2 linked regions of the Pararoseomonas sp. SCSIO 73927 genome follow. The protein of the gene in region 2 interacts with the protein of the main gene of each other region in a pairwise test. Links are inferred from orthologs where the notes say so. Each region holds a gene or a part of one and is shown on either strand. Other genes may lie near its edges.

Region 1 (5,837 bases), 3.7 Mb from region 2 along the record:
GGCAGCAAGATGTGGATCACCAACGGCCCGGACGCGGACGTGCTGGTGGTCTACGCCAAGACCGATCCGGCGGCCGGCCCGCGCGGCATGACGGCCTTCCTCGTCGAGAAGGGCTTCAAGGGCTTCTCCACCGCGCAGAAGCTGGACAAGCTGGGCATGCGCGGCTCCAACACCGGCGAGCTCGTCTTCGAGGACTGCGAGGTGCCCGAGGAGAACGTGCTCGGCGCGGAAGGGCGCGGCGTGAACGTGCTGATGTCCGGCCTGGACTACGAGCGCGCGGTGCTCGCCGGCGGTCCCACCGGCATCATGCAGGCCTGCATGGACGTGGTGATCCCCTACGTCCACGATCGCCAGCAGTTCGGCCAGCCCATCGGCACCTTCCAGCTCATGCAGGGCAAGCTGGCCGACATGTACACGGTGATGAACGCCGCGAAATCCTACGTCTACGCCGTGGCGCGCGCCTGCGACCGCGGTCAGACCACGCGCAAGGACGCGGCGGGCGCCATCCTCTACTCCGCCGAGAAGGCGACCTGGATGGCGCTGGAGGCCATCCAGTGCCTCGGCGGCAACGGCTACATCAACGACTACCCGACCGGCCGCCTGCTGCGCGACGCCAAGCTCTACGAGATTGGCGCCGGCACCAGCGAGATCCGCCGGATGCTGATCGGGCGGGAGCTCTTCAACGAAACGGCCTAGCGCGCGGCGGGAGACAGCCTAGCGCGCTGAACGCGCGGCGGGCCGCCCGCCGCGCACCAGGGACTCGCAGCGATTGTCCTCGCCGGTCCCGAACTGGATGGTGGGCAGAAGCCCGGCGACGGGCGCCACCAGCGCCGCCAGCCCGCCGATGATCCCGCCGCGCGCCGCCAACTCCGTCATGTCCGGCCCGACATCGGGGTTGCGGAAGCTGCCGTCGATGAGGATGGAGGTGGGGATCGCGCCGATCGTGAAGGATTTGGAATCGCTCCGCAGGCGCACGTTCAGCGCCTCCCGCGCGATGTTCACGTTCCCCGTGGCGTTCACGATCACGTCCTCCGTATCGACGATGACCGTCCGCAGGTTCGCGTTCCCCCGCTGCAGCACGACGTTACCGACGAAGCACTGCACCGTGGTGCGCCCGGGCACGCCGAGGGCGGAGAGGACCGCGTTGCCGATCCGTAGGCCCGAGAGGTCCACCAGAAGGGCGGAGAGGTTGCCGCCGGACATGCCGAGCGTCACCTCGCCGTTGCCGCTGCCGAGGATGTCGGCGAAGGACCGCCCCGTGCCGTCGATGCGCGCCCGCCCGTTGATCCGGCCCGCGCCCTCGAAGGTGTTGGTGGCCTGCATGAGGCGGGACACGTCCAGGCGCTGGAACTGCACGTCGGCGCGGGCGTGCAGCCGGTTCCCTTCCTGCGGGGTGAGCGCGATGTTGCCGGAGATCTGCCCGGTGCCGACACCGACCGCCAGAGGCTGCAGGGTGATGGCGCCGTCCTTCACCTCCATCGCCGCGCGCATGTTGTCGAAGGGGATGTTGCGCCCGACGATGTCGTCCGCCCGGTAGTTCAGGCGCACGTTGGCCGCGTCGATCTTGGGGAAGTTGATCGGGTCGTCCGGCAGCACGCGGCCGCGGGACTCGTTCCGCGCCACCTCGCGCCGCTGCTGCGGGCTCTGGCCGCGCGTCGAGGCACGGCCAGGCTCCTCGCCGATGAAGCCGCCGAGATCGGCGAAGTCCACGCGGCGGGACCGCAGGTCGGCCTCGACAAAGGGCTTCTCCTCGCCGGTCGTGACCGTGATCGTGCCGGAGAGGTCGCTGTTGCCCATGCGGCCGTTGAAGTCGCGGAAGCGTACCCGGCCGTCCACGTAGTCCAGCTGCCCGGCGATCTGGTAGTTCGGCGTCTTCGGGATCGGCACCCCGGTCAGCGGCTGCAGCAGCCCCATGTCGGGCCCGCGCAGCTCCAGGCGGATGTTGGCGCCCTGCAGCTCCAGCGGGTTCTGCAGCGTGCCGTTGAGGCTCACCCGCGTCGGGCCGTTGGCGATCTGCATTTCGATCGGCCAGGGCTTTCCCGTCTCCTGCAGCGCCAGCACGGCGCCGCCGAGCGCGGTGCCTGCGATGGGCTGGCCGGCATAGGTGCCGCGCGCCTCCACCGCGATGCGGGGCTGCTCGGTCTCCTCGTCCCGCGTGGCGATCGCCATCTGGAAGTCGGCCCTCAGGCTCGGGATGGCCACGCGGGCCTGGCCCTCCACGATCCGCAGCAGCCCGATCCGGGGCGCGGCGGAGGGGCTGTCCGGCGGCGGCGCGGGCTGGCTCTCGCCCGCCGGCTTGCCCGTGCTGAACGCGTAGTTGGTGCGGCCGTCCTCCAGCGCGCGGGCCTCCACCACCGGGCGGGTCACCTCGATGGCAGGGATGACGATGGCGCGGTCATTCCAGTAGGCCATCACGTCCAGCCGGGCCATGAGGCGCTCGGCCCGGGCGAATGGCGGGTCCTCGGGGAAGCCGTCGGGGTTGGCCACGCGCACGCCGTCCGCCGAGACCTCAGTCACGCGGCCCAGGCGGACATGCAGGTGCTCGATCGTCACCTTGCGGCCCAGCGCCGCCGAGGCGCGGGACTCCGCCAGGGGAATGAACCAGTCCCAGGACCAGAAGATCACCAGCAGCGCGACCAGGACGGCGGGAACCCCGGTCCAGATCATCCAGCGCGGTACCCGTCGCGTCGCCATGCGGTCCCTCCGCTCCATCCGGCCGCACGGCCTCCGCCTATAGCGCGCGAGGCGGCCCAGGGTTCACCCGGAAAGGGGCCGGAGGTGGCGCGGGGGGGTTAGATCACCCCCGCCCGCAGCAGGTCGTGCAGGTGGATGATCCCGACAGGCCGGTTGTCCTCCACGACGAAGAGGCTGGTGATCTTGGCGTCCTGCAGCCTGGCGAGCGCCTCCTCCGCCATGGCGTCGCGCCCGATCACGCGGGGGGCCCGGCCCATCACGTCGGTCACCCGCTCGTTCGCGAAGCCCCGGGCGAAGGCGCGGCGCAGGTCGCCATCGGTCACCACGCCGACGAGGGCGCCGGCCGGGTTCACCACCGCCGTCACGCCGAAGTGCTTGCGCGTCATCTCCACGATCGCGTCGGAGAGGGTGGCTCCCTCCCGCACCAGCGGCACGTCCGCGCCGGAGTGCATGAGGTCGCCGACCTTTCGCAGCCGGGAGCCGAGCTTCCCGCCGGGGTGGAACTGCCGGAAGTCGCTGGCGGTGAAGCCGCGCATCGAGAGGAGCGCCACCGCGAGCGCGTCCCCGATCGCCATCTGCATGGTGGTGGAGGTGGTGGGGGCGAGCCCGTTGGGGCAGGCCTCCGGCATCACCGGCAGCACCAGCGGTAGGTCCGCCGCGGCCCCCAGCGCGCTCCCGGCCCGGGAGGTGATGGCGAGCAGGAGCACGCCGAAGCGGCGCGTGTAGGCGATGATGTCCGAGAGCTCCGGCGCCTCCCCGGACCAGGAGATGGCGAGCACCGCGTCCTCGGGCCGGATCATGCCGAGGTCGCCGTGGCTCGCCTCGCCGGGGTGGACGAAGTAGGCGGAGGTGCCGGTGGAGGCGAGGGTGGCGGCAATCTTCCGCCCGACATGGCCGGACTTGCCCATCCCCGTCACCATCAGCCGCCCGCCCAGCTCCTGCACGCGCCGGATGCCCTCCGCCGCCCGCTCGAACTGCGCGCCCAGCGGGCCGTCCAGCGCCGCGCGCAGGGCGGAGAGGCCGTTCGCCTCCAGTTCCACCGTGCAGCGCGCCGTCGTCAGCGCGTCGCCGCGGACCTCGACCGGATAGTCCATTCTCAGCCCCCTCGCCGGCCCGTCCTGCGCGGCGCCTCAGGCGCGGACGGGCGATGGCCCGGCCAGAATGCGCCGGGCCTGTTCCAGATCCTCGGGGGTGTCCACGCCGAGCGGCACCTCCCCCACTTCCATCGCGTCGATCCGCATGCCGGCCTCCATCGCGCGCAGCTGCTCCAGCTTCTCCCGCCCCTCGAGGTAGGAGGGCGGCAGGGACACGAAGCGCTCCAGCGCCGCCCGGCGCCAGGCGTAGAGGCCGATATGGTGGTACAGCGGCCCCTCACCCCAGGGCGCGGTCGCGCGGGTGAAGTAGAGGGCACGAAACCGCCCCTCCCCCAGCGGCGAGCCGACCATCTTCACCACGCTCGGCGCGAGCCGCTCCTCCTCCCGCCGGATCGGCGCCACGGCCGTGCCGATCGCCACCTCGGCGTCGGCCAGCGGCAGCGCGGTGGCGCGGACCGTCTCCGGCCGGACCGTCGGCAGGTCCCCCTGGAGGTTGATCACCACGTCGCTGCGGCGGTCCGGGTCGATCCGCCCCAGCGCCTCGTGGATGCGGTCGGAGCCGGAGGGGTGGTCCTCCCGCGTCATCACCGCCTGGCCACCGGCGGCGCGAACGGCCTCCGCGATCGCGGGCGTGTCGGTGGCGACCCAAACCGGCCCCACATCCGCCTCCACCGCCCGCCGCCATACGGCGACGATCATCGGCTCCCCGCAGAGATCGGCCAGCGGCTTGCGCGGCAGGCGCGTGGAGGCGAGGCGCGAGGGGACGAGGACCAGAGGCCTCACGCGGCCGCGCCCAGCTGCGTCTTCGCCAGCCGGTCCATCGCGACAAGGTCGCGCATCAGCCCCTCGAACCTCGAGAGCGGGACCATGTTCGGCCCGTCGGAGGGCGCCCGGTCCGGATCCTCATGCGTCTCGATGAAGAGGCCGGCGACCCCCACCGCCACCGCCGCCCGCGCCAGCACCGGCACGAACTCCCGCTGCCCGCCGGAGCTGCCGCCGAGCCCGCCGGGCTGCTGCACGGAGTGGGTGGCGTCGAACACCACCGGCGCGCCCATTCCCGCCATGATGGGCAGGCCGCGGAAGTCGGAGACGAGGGTGTTGTAGCCGAAGCTCGTGCCGCGATCCGTCAGCAGCACGTTGGGGTTGCCGGCCTTGGTGATCTTGGCCAGCACGTTCCTCATGTCCCAGGGCGCCAGGAACTGGCCCTTCTTCACGTTCACCGCCCGGCCCGTCGCGGCGGCGGCCAGCAGCAGGTCCGTCTGCCGGCAGAGGAAGGCGGGGATCTGCAGGATGTCCACCGCCTCCGCCACCGGGGCGCATTGGGCGGCGTCGTGCACGTCGGTGATGACGGCGAGGCCGAGGCTGTCCCGGATCTCCGCCAGGATCGGCAGGGACCTTTCCATCCCCAGCCCGCGCGGGGCATCGGCGCTGGTGCGGTTCGCCTTGTCGAAGGAGGTCTTGTAGACGAGGCCGAAGCCCACCCGCGCCGCGATCTCCTTCAGCGCCCCTGCCGTCTCCAGCGCGTGGGCGCGGCTCTCCAGCTGGCAGGGGCCGGCAATGACAGCGACCGGTAGACGGTTCCCGAAGCGGGCCGAGCGGGTCTCGACAACGGCGCTGGCCTCTGCGGGGGCGGCTTCGGTCATGCGGTGGCCCTCTCGGCGGTCCTTCGGCGGGGCGCGGGTTGTAGCGCAGCCCGGAACCTGCGCACAGCCGAACCGCCCCGCGCGGCGGGAGGGCCTCCCCCGCAAGGCGGGCGTCCCAGATGCCGGTCAGGCGCCGGTCGGGTACTGGCCGGGTCCCGGGCCCTGAACTCCGGGCCAGGCGGGCGTCAAGTCCGGATCAGGCCGGGATGGGGGCGCACGGCCTGGCTGTCCGGGAAGACCTGCGCGATGGCAGCGGGGTCGAGCTGCAGGTGTTCCACCATCACGCCCGCCAGCACGGCGCGCAGGTCCGTGGTGGGGCGAAGGTCCCGCCCCTCGTGCAGCTGCTCCGGCGCCAGCCCTGGCCAGTCGGCGATCACCCGCCCGCCCTTCAAACGCCCGCCGAGCA
Region 2 (7,336 bases):
GGGATAGGGCGGCGCGCCGATGGCCTCGTCGCGCACGGCCATCACCGTCTCGAACTGCGCTTCCGGGTCCGTGTGGAAGGTGGTCACGTCCACCACGTCGTCGAAGCTGGCGCCGGCGGCCTTCAGCACGGCGTTCAGCCGCTCGAAGGCGAGTCGGACCTGCTTCTCGAAGTCCGGCTCGGGCGAGCCGTCCTCCCGGCTGCCGACCTGGCCGGAGACGAAGAGGAGGTCGCCCGAGCGGATCGCCGCGGAGTAGCGGTGCTTCTCGTAGAGGGCCTGCCGGCCGGGCGGAAAGATCGCGTCGCGCTTGTTCATTGCATGGATCCCTGTGATTCGTTGGTGGGGGTTGTGTCTCAGCCCTCGCCGAGCCGCACGACGGGCTTGCCGAAGTTGCCGCCCTCGAGCAGGCCGATGAACGCCTCGGGCGCCTTCTCCAGCCCCTGCACGACGTCCTCCCGCCAGCGCAGCCGGCCTTCGGCAACCCAGGCGGTCGCCTCGCGCAGGAAGTCGGGCCGCTGCGCCTCTGCGAACTCCGTCTGGATGAAGCCGCGCACCGTCACGCTGCGGTAGAGGAGCTCGTGCATGGTGCCGGGCAGGCGATCCGCGCCGCCGCCCCGCGAGGCGTCGTTGTAGTGGGCGGTCTGGCCGCAGAGGGGGATGCGCGCGTACGGGTTGAGAAGCGGCAGCACCGCGTCCCAGACCTTTCCCCCGATGAGCTCGAAGTAGACGTCGATCCCGTCCGGGCAGGCACGGGCCAGGGCCTCGGCGAAATCGGGCGCCGCGTGGTCGACGACCGCGTCGAAGCCCAGCTCGTCCTTGACGTAGGCGAGCTTGTCGCGGCCGGTGGTGATGCCGACGGCGCGCGCGCCCCCGATCCGGGCGATCTGGCCGACGGCGGAGCCCACCGCGCCGCTCGCGGCGGCCACCACCACCGTCTCTCCCGGCCTCGGCCGGCCGATGTTGCGCAGGCCCGCATAGGCGGTGAAGCCCGGCATGCCGAGGACGCCCAGCGCCGCGGAGACGGGCGCGATGGCCGGATCGATGCGGCTCAGCCCGGTTCCGTCCGAGATGGCGAAGCGCTGCCAGCCGGAATGGGACAGGACGGTGTCGCCCTCCCTCCAATCGGGATGGCGGGACTGCCGCACCCGGGCGACCACCTCGCCGGCCAGGACCTCCCCGATCCCGATGCGGTCTCCATAGGGCCTCGGCTCGCTCATCAGCCCGCGCAGGTAAGGGTCGAGCGAGAGGAAAGCCGTCTCCAGCAGGACCTCGCCCTCGCCCTCGCCCGGGCCTGGGAGGGGCACGGTCTCGTGCCGGAAGTCGCTCGGGCGAGGCCGGCCCTCCGGGCGCGCCGCGAGGACGACCCGCTCGTTTTGGATGTCGGTGATGGCGGAAAACCCTTACAGGTGGCCGGAGGCGTAGTTACATACGCCTCGTATGAACTGGAGATAAGACATACAGGCCGTATGTCAATACACCGGGTTCTTGCCGGTGAAATGGAGCGGGCATGGTGCGCCGACGGCGTGACGAGATGATCGAGGAGACGCGCGGCAAGCTCATCGCCGCCGGGCGCCGGGCCTTCGCCGCCAAGGGCTACGCGGCAGCCTCCATGGACGAGCTGACGGCCGAGGTCGGGCTCACGCGCGGCGCGCTCTACCACAACTTCGGCGACAAGAAGGGCCTGCTCCGGGCCGTGATCGAGAGGATGGACGTGGAGATGTCCGCGCGGCTGCGGGAGGTGGCCGACCGGGCGGAGACCCCGTGGCTCGGCCTCATCGACGAGAGCATCGCCTATATCGAGATGGCGCTGGAGCCGGAGATCCAGCGGATCGTGCTGCTGGATGGCCCGGCCGTGCTCGGCGATCCGTCGGGCTGGCCCGGCCAGAACACCTGCCTGGTCGCGACAACCCGGACGATCCAGGCGCTGATCGATTCGGGCACGGTGCATCCGGTCGATGCCGAGGCGGCGGCGCGGCTGGTCAACGGGGCCGCCCTCAACGCCGCCCTCTGGGTCGCCGCGTCCGACGACCCGCCCGCCGTCCTCGCCAGGGCGGTCGAGGCGTTTCGCTGCCTCGTCTCCGGCCTTCTGAGGAAGGGCCGGGAGTAGGCGGCCCCTCAGGACGGTGCGGCCCGGAGCCGCGGCCGCCGAGGCAGCGAGGGGCCGCCCTGCCCGGGGACGCCGTCGCGCGATCGCAGGACCCTCCGGCAGCGGGACAGGCACGGCAGGATCAGCGCAGGGTCGCGAGGAAGCGGAGCAGCGCCGCGTTCACCGCCGCGGGCGTCTCGAGCTGCGGCCAGTGCCCGGCCTCGGGCACGATCTCGAAGCCGCGCAGGTCCTTCAGCGCCTTCCGCATTCCCTCCTCGGTCGGCAGGCGCACGGCGTTCAGCCCGTCCCGCGCGCCGGTCAGGAAGGAGCTGGGCTGGCGGATGATCGCGCCGGAATAGACGCCCGAGGCGACGGCGTAGAAGGGGTCGATGGCGCGATAGTAGTTGAGGGCTCCGTGAAAGCCGGTGCGCGAGAAGCTGGCGACGGCTTCCCCGACATAGTCCGGGTCGATGCCGCGAAGCGGCTCGGGCGCGGGGCGGAGCAGGCCGCGCGCGGGGTCGAAGGGATCCCAGCGGGTGGCCTCCGGCGCCTGGCCGGAGGTCCAGTAGAGGTTGCCAGGGATGGTCACGGCCGCGTCGGCCCAGAGCCCGTCCGCCTCGGGCCGCATCTGGTCGAACATGTAGAAGCCGGTGCGGCCGGAGGCGCGGATGGCGTCGAGGAAGGTCGGGCCGCCCGGCTGGATGAAGGGGACGCTGATGCCGAGGACGGCGCGGAACCGGTCGGGCCGCATCATCGCCGCGTTCCAGGCGACGGAGGCGCCGAAATCGTGGCCCACAACGACCGCCTCCGGGATGGCGAGCCGGTCGAGGATGCCGACGAGATCGCCGACCGTCTGGAAAGGCGTGTAGGCCTCGGCGGCGGCGGGGGCGTCGCTCCGGCCGTAGCCGCGCATGTCCGGGGCCAGGGCGCGGTAGCCCGCGGCGGCGACGGCCTGCATCTGCGCCAGCCAGCTCGCCCCGATGGCGGGAAAGCCGTGGCAGAACAGGACGGCCGGCCCCTCCCCCAGCTCGGCCACGTGGAGGCCGATCCCGTTCGCGATCAGGCGGTGGTGGGGCATGGATGAGGTCCTCCTTCGCCTTCCCCGGCGGATGCCGCTGGCCAGCGCAATACAAGTGTATTAGATAACGGGCCATGGGCAAGGACACGCAGCGCGGCCGACTGGTCGCCACGGCCGCGGAGGTCTTCCACGCGCGCGGCTACGCCGCCACCGGCGTGCGGGAGGTGGCCGGGGAGGCCGGCGTCCCGCACGGGTCGCTCACGAACCACTTCCGCTCCAAGGAGGCGCTCGGTCTCGCGGCGCTCGACCACTACGCCGAGCGGCTGGAGGCGACGATGGCGGCGACCCTTGCCAACCCGGACCTGGCACCGCGGGAGCGCCTCGAGGCCTATTTCGATCGGATCGAGGCGCTGCTGGACGATGGCGGCTTCCGGCGCGGCTGCCTCGTCGTCGATCTCGCGGCCGAGATCCCGCCGCACAGCGAGGCGATCCGCATCAGGCTCGCCGAGGTCATGTCGAGGCAGTCCGGCGCTTTCGAGGAGGTGCTGGCGGCGATGCTGGCGGGGCGTGACGGCGGGAGGGCCGGCGACCTCGGCGCCTTCCTGATGGCGGCCTGGCAGGGGACGATGCTGCGCGTGAAGGTCGAGCGATCCGCCCAGCCCCTGCGCCGCTTCCGGCGCGTGCTGGCGCGCGAGTACCCGCCGCGCGCGGCCGGGGCCTGACCTCGCGGGGGAGAATGGGGCGCCACCCTGGGCCACCGCCGGACATCCAGGCGGCGCGCTACTCGGGCTCGATCCCGGCCTCCCGCGCGGCCGCCGACCAGCGCCGCAGATCGGCCGCGATCAGTTCGGCGAAGGCGTGCGCGGGCCTGAACCGGACGTCGAAGCCGATGGCTGCCAGTCGGGAACGCAGTTCGGGCCGCGCCACGATCCGGCCGAGAGCGTCGGACAGGGCGGCGCCGACCTCGTTGGGCACGCCGGCCGGGGCCACCACACCCATCCAGCCCTCGACCTCGAAGGCGGGGATGCCGGCCTCCCGCAGCGTCGGCACCTCCGGCAGGAGGGAGGAGCGCTGCCCGCCCATGACGGCGATCGGCGTCAGCGCCTCCGCCCGGATCTGGCCGATGCTCGCGATGACATCGAGGATGACGGCGTCGACCCGCCCCGCCGAGATGTCGGTCAGCGCCTGCGCGGCGGAGCTGTAGGGGACGTTGGTCACCGAAAAGCCGGCACTCCGCGCGAGGCTGCTCATGCCCAGCAGGCCGTGGGCATTCGCCGAGGCGGCGGTGACGCCCGAGGGCTGCGCCTTTGCCCAGGACACGAACTCGGCGGCCCCACGCGCGGGGACGCGCCGAGCCGCCAACAGGACGAAGCTGATGCTGCCGAGGTAGGCCGCGGCCGTGAAGTCACGGACCGGGTCGTAGTCCAGGCGGCGCATCAGGGCGGGGTTGCCCGCATGGGTCGTGTTCGTCGCCATGAGGACCGTCTGCCCATCCGGCCGGGCGCGGGCCACGAAGGATGCGGCCAGGGCGCCGTTCGCGCCCGGCCGGTTCTCCACCACCACCCCGGCCCCGATTTCCTCCGCGAGGAGGGGAGCGACGACACGGGATACGGCGTCCGTCCCCGATCCTGCCGCGAAGCCGACGACGAGCGAGACCGGGCGGGACGGCTTCCACGCGGCGCGCGCCGGCCGCGCAGCCGTCAGCGGTGGAAGCGTCGCCAGCAAAGCCCGGCGGGAGAGGTGCGACGACGCCATGGCGGGGACCTCCGATCCATCCCACGACCAACCTAACGATCGCTCCTTATTATCACAATACGATAATTATGAGTTGACCTGCTTTCTGGGTCCCCATCATACAAGGGTGGCTCCGGATGGAGCGGGCTCCCGCACGGGTTCCCGGCCGGTGCGGTTCCTCAACGCTGCCAATCCCGCAGGAGACGACCATGCCCCTCGACCATCCCGTGCCCACCGGGCTCGTCCTGCCGCAGCGGAACGGGCTGTTCTACGATGGCGCCTGGCACGCGCCGCTGGGCGGGCGCATGAGCGAGAGCGTCAGCCCGGCCACGGGCAAGCCGCTCGGCCAGGCCTCGGTCGCGCTGGCCGAGGACGTGGACGCGGCCGTGGCCGCCGCGCAGGCCGGGTTCCGGGAATGGCGGCGCGTGCCGCCGCTGGAGCGGGCGAAGATCCTGCGCCGCATCGCCGCCGTGATCCGCGAGCACGGGGCGGAGCTGGCGATGCTGGACGCGGCCGATGGCGGCAACCCCGTGACGGAGATGCGGAGCGACGCCGACGTCGCGGCCAACCTGCTGGAGTTCCACGCCGGGCTGGTGACGGAGATGAAGGGCCACTCCGTCCCCATGGGGCCGGACGCGGTGAACTTCACCATGCGCCAGCCCTACGGCGTGGTGGCGCGTATCGTCGCCTTCAACCACCCTTTCATGTTCTCCGCCGGCCGCATGGCGGCGCCGCTGGCCGCGGGCAATGCCGTCATCATGAAGCCGCCCGAGCAGGCGCCGCTCTCCGGCCTGCGCCTCGCGGAGCTCGTCGGCGGCCTGCTGCCCAGGGGCGTGTTCGGCCTCATCACCGGCGGGCGCGAGGCCGGGGAGGCGCTGGCGGCGCATCCCGGCGTCGCCATGGTCACGCTCATCGGCAGCGTGCCGACCGGGCGCGCGGTGATGCGGGGCGCCGCCGAGCGCCTGAAGCCCGTGCTGCTGGAACTCGGCGGCAAGAACGCCCTCATCGCCTTCCCCGACGCCGATCCGGACGAGGTGGCGGCGGGCGCCGTGCAGGGCATGAACTACACCTGGTGCGGCCAGTCCTGCGGCTCGATGAGCCGCGTCTTCCTGCACGACAGCATCCACGACGCGGTGGTGGAGCGCATCCGCGCCCGCATCGCGCATTTCCGCCCGGGGATGCCGACCGATCCGGCGACGACCATGGGCGCCATCGTCTCCCGCGCGCAGTACGACCGGGTGCTGGGCTACATCGAGGCCGGCCGGGCGGAGGGCGCGCGGCTGCTCTGCGGCGGCGGCCCGCCCGCGGATCCCGCGCTGCGGGACGGGCTGTTCATCGAGCCGACGGTCTTCACGGGCGTCCGCCAGTCCATGCGGATCGCCTCCGAGGAGATCTTCGGCCCGGTGCAGTCCGTGCTGCGCTGGACGGACGAGGCGGCGATGCTGGCCGAGGTGAACAGCGTGGAGTACGGCCTGACCTGCGCGATCTACACCAACGACGTGCGCCGCGCCCACCGCATGGCGGCGGAGGTGGAGGCGGGCTACGTCTGGATCAACAAGGTCAGCACCCACTTCCTCGGCACGCCGTTCGGCGGGTGGAAGCAGTCCGGCATCGGCCGGGACGAGTGCCTGGAGGAGCTGCTGTTCTTCACGCAGGAGAAGAACGTGCACGTCAACCTGAAGGCCCACGGCGCGTGACAGGAGTGGAAGCGCAGGCCGAGCTGGCGCTCGCCAACCGGATCCTGGCCCTCCGGGGCGTGGTGGACGCCTTCGGGCATGTCAGCGCGCGGCACCCGGAACGGCCGGACCGCTTCCTGATCGCGCGCAACATGGCCCCGGCGCGCGTCACGCCCGGAGACGTGGTGGAGCTGGACCTGGACGGCGAGGCGGTCGATCCGGCGGCGCCGCGCTCCTATCTCGAGCGCTTCATCCACGCCGCCCTCTACCGCGCGCGGCCCGACGTCATGGCCGTGGTGCACAGCCACTCCCCCTCCGTCGTGCCGCTGGGGGCGGTGCGGGGGATGACGCTGCGCTGCGTCTGCCACATGGGGGGCTTCATCGGCGCGGGCGCGCCGGTGTTCGAGATCCGGGACCATGCCGGGCCCGCGACCAGCCTGCTCATCACCGACAACCGGCTGGGGGACGCCCTGGCGGGCACCCTGGCCGATGCCGCGGTGGTGCTGATGCGCGGCCACGGCTCCACCGTGGTGGGGGGCTCCGTCCCACAGGCGGTCTTCCGGGCGGTCTATGCCGAGGTCGGCGCGCGGATGCAGTGCGAGGCGATGCGGCTGGGCGAGGTGGTCTACCTCACGGAGGAGGAGGCCAGGGCCGCCGCCCTGGCGAATGACGGGCAGATCGGCCGTGCCTGGTCTCTCTGGGCGGAGGAGGCCGCGGCAGGGGGGTAGCCGCCGCCCTTGCCGGGACCTGCGAGGTGGCCGAGATGGAGGGCCGGGCCGCAGGGGAGAGGGGCAGCATGGACGCGACGCACGGGCGAAGGGC

What was found. The genes of interacting proteins can lie anywhere in the genome.
Region 1: the proteins of VQH23_RS05010 (region 2) and VQH23_RS22420 interact in binary tests that used the Escherichia coli proteins (3 or more experiments, as listed by UniProt). The link is inferred for Pararoseomonas sp. SCSIO 73927 from one-to-one orthologs.

Annotation. Positions count from the first base shown.
Region 1 is NZ_CP146232.1:4,743,779-4,749,615, forward strand. What follows is about bases 2,699-5,694. They hold VQH23_RS22420 (3-deoxy-manno-octulosonate cytidylyltransferase), read right to left. Parts: upstream 4,572-5,694; coding sequence 3,825-4,571; downstream 2,699-3,824. Other genes in these bases: VQH23_RS22415 (KpsF/GutQ family sugar-phosphate isomerase), read right to left, coding at 2,793-3,788; kdsA (3-deoxy-8-phosphooctulonate synthase), read right to left, coding at 4,568-5,431; VQH23_RS22430 (DUF1501 domain-containing protein), read right to left, coding at 5,617-5,694. Outside these bases: VQH23_RS22405 (isovaleryl-CoA dehydrogenase), read left to right, coding at 1-696; VQH23_RS22410 (AsmA family protein), read right to left, coding at 715-2,694; more of VQH23_RS22430, read right to left, coding at 5,695-5,837. UniProt on the Escherichia coli protein: Activates KDO (a required 8-carbon sugar) for incorporation into bacterial lipopolysaccharide in Gram-negative bacteria.
Region 2 is NZ_CP146232.1:1,052,095-1,059,430, forward strand. Bases 2,061-5,032 are described here. They hold VQH23_RS05010 (TetR family transcriptional regulator), read left to right. Parts: upstream 2,061-3,238; coding sequence 3,239-3,826; downstream 3,827-5,032. Other genes in these bases: VQH23_RS05000 (TetR/AcrR family transcriptional regulator), read left to right, coding at 2,061-2,107; VQH23_RS05005 (alpha/beta hydrolase), read right to left, coding at 2,229-3,164; VQH23_RS05015 (tripartite tricarboxylate transporter substrate binding protein), read right to left, coding at 3,885-4,859. Also shown: VQH23_RS04990 (RidA family protein), read right to left, coding at 1-315; VQH23_RS04995 (zinc-binding dehydrogenase), read right to left, coding at 354-1,388; more of VQH23_RS05000, read left to right, coding at 1,508-2,060; VQH23_RS05020 (aldehyde dehydrogenase family protein), read left to right, coding at 5,048-6,535; VQH23_RS05025 (class II aldolase/adducin family protein), read left to right, coding at 6,532-7,242. UniProt on the Escherichia coli protein: Involved in response to both electrophiles and reactive chlorine species (RCS). Represses the transcription of the nemRA-gloA operon by binding to the NemR box.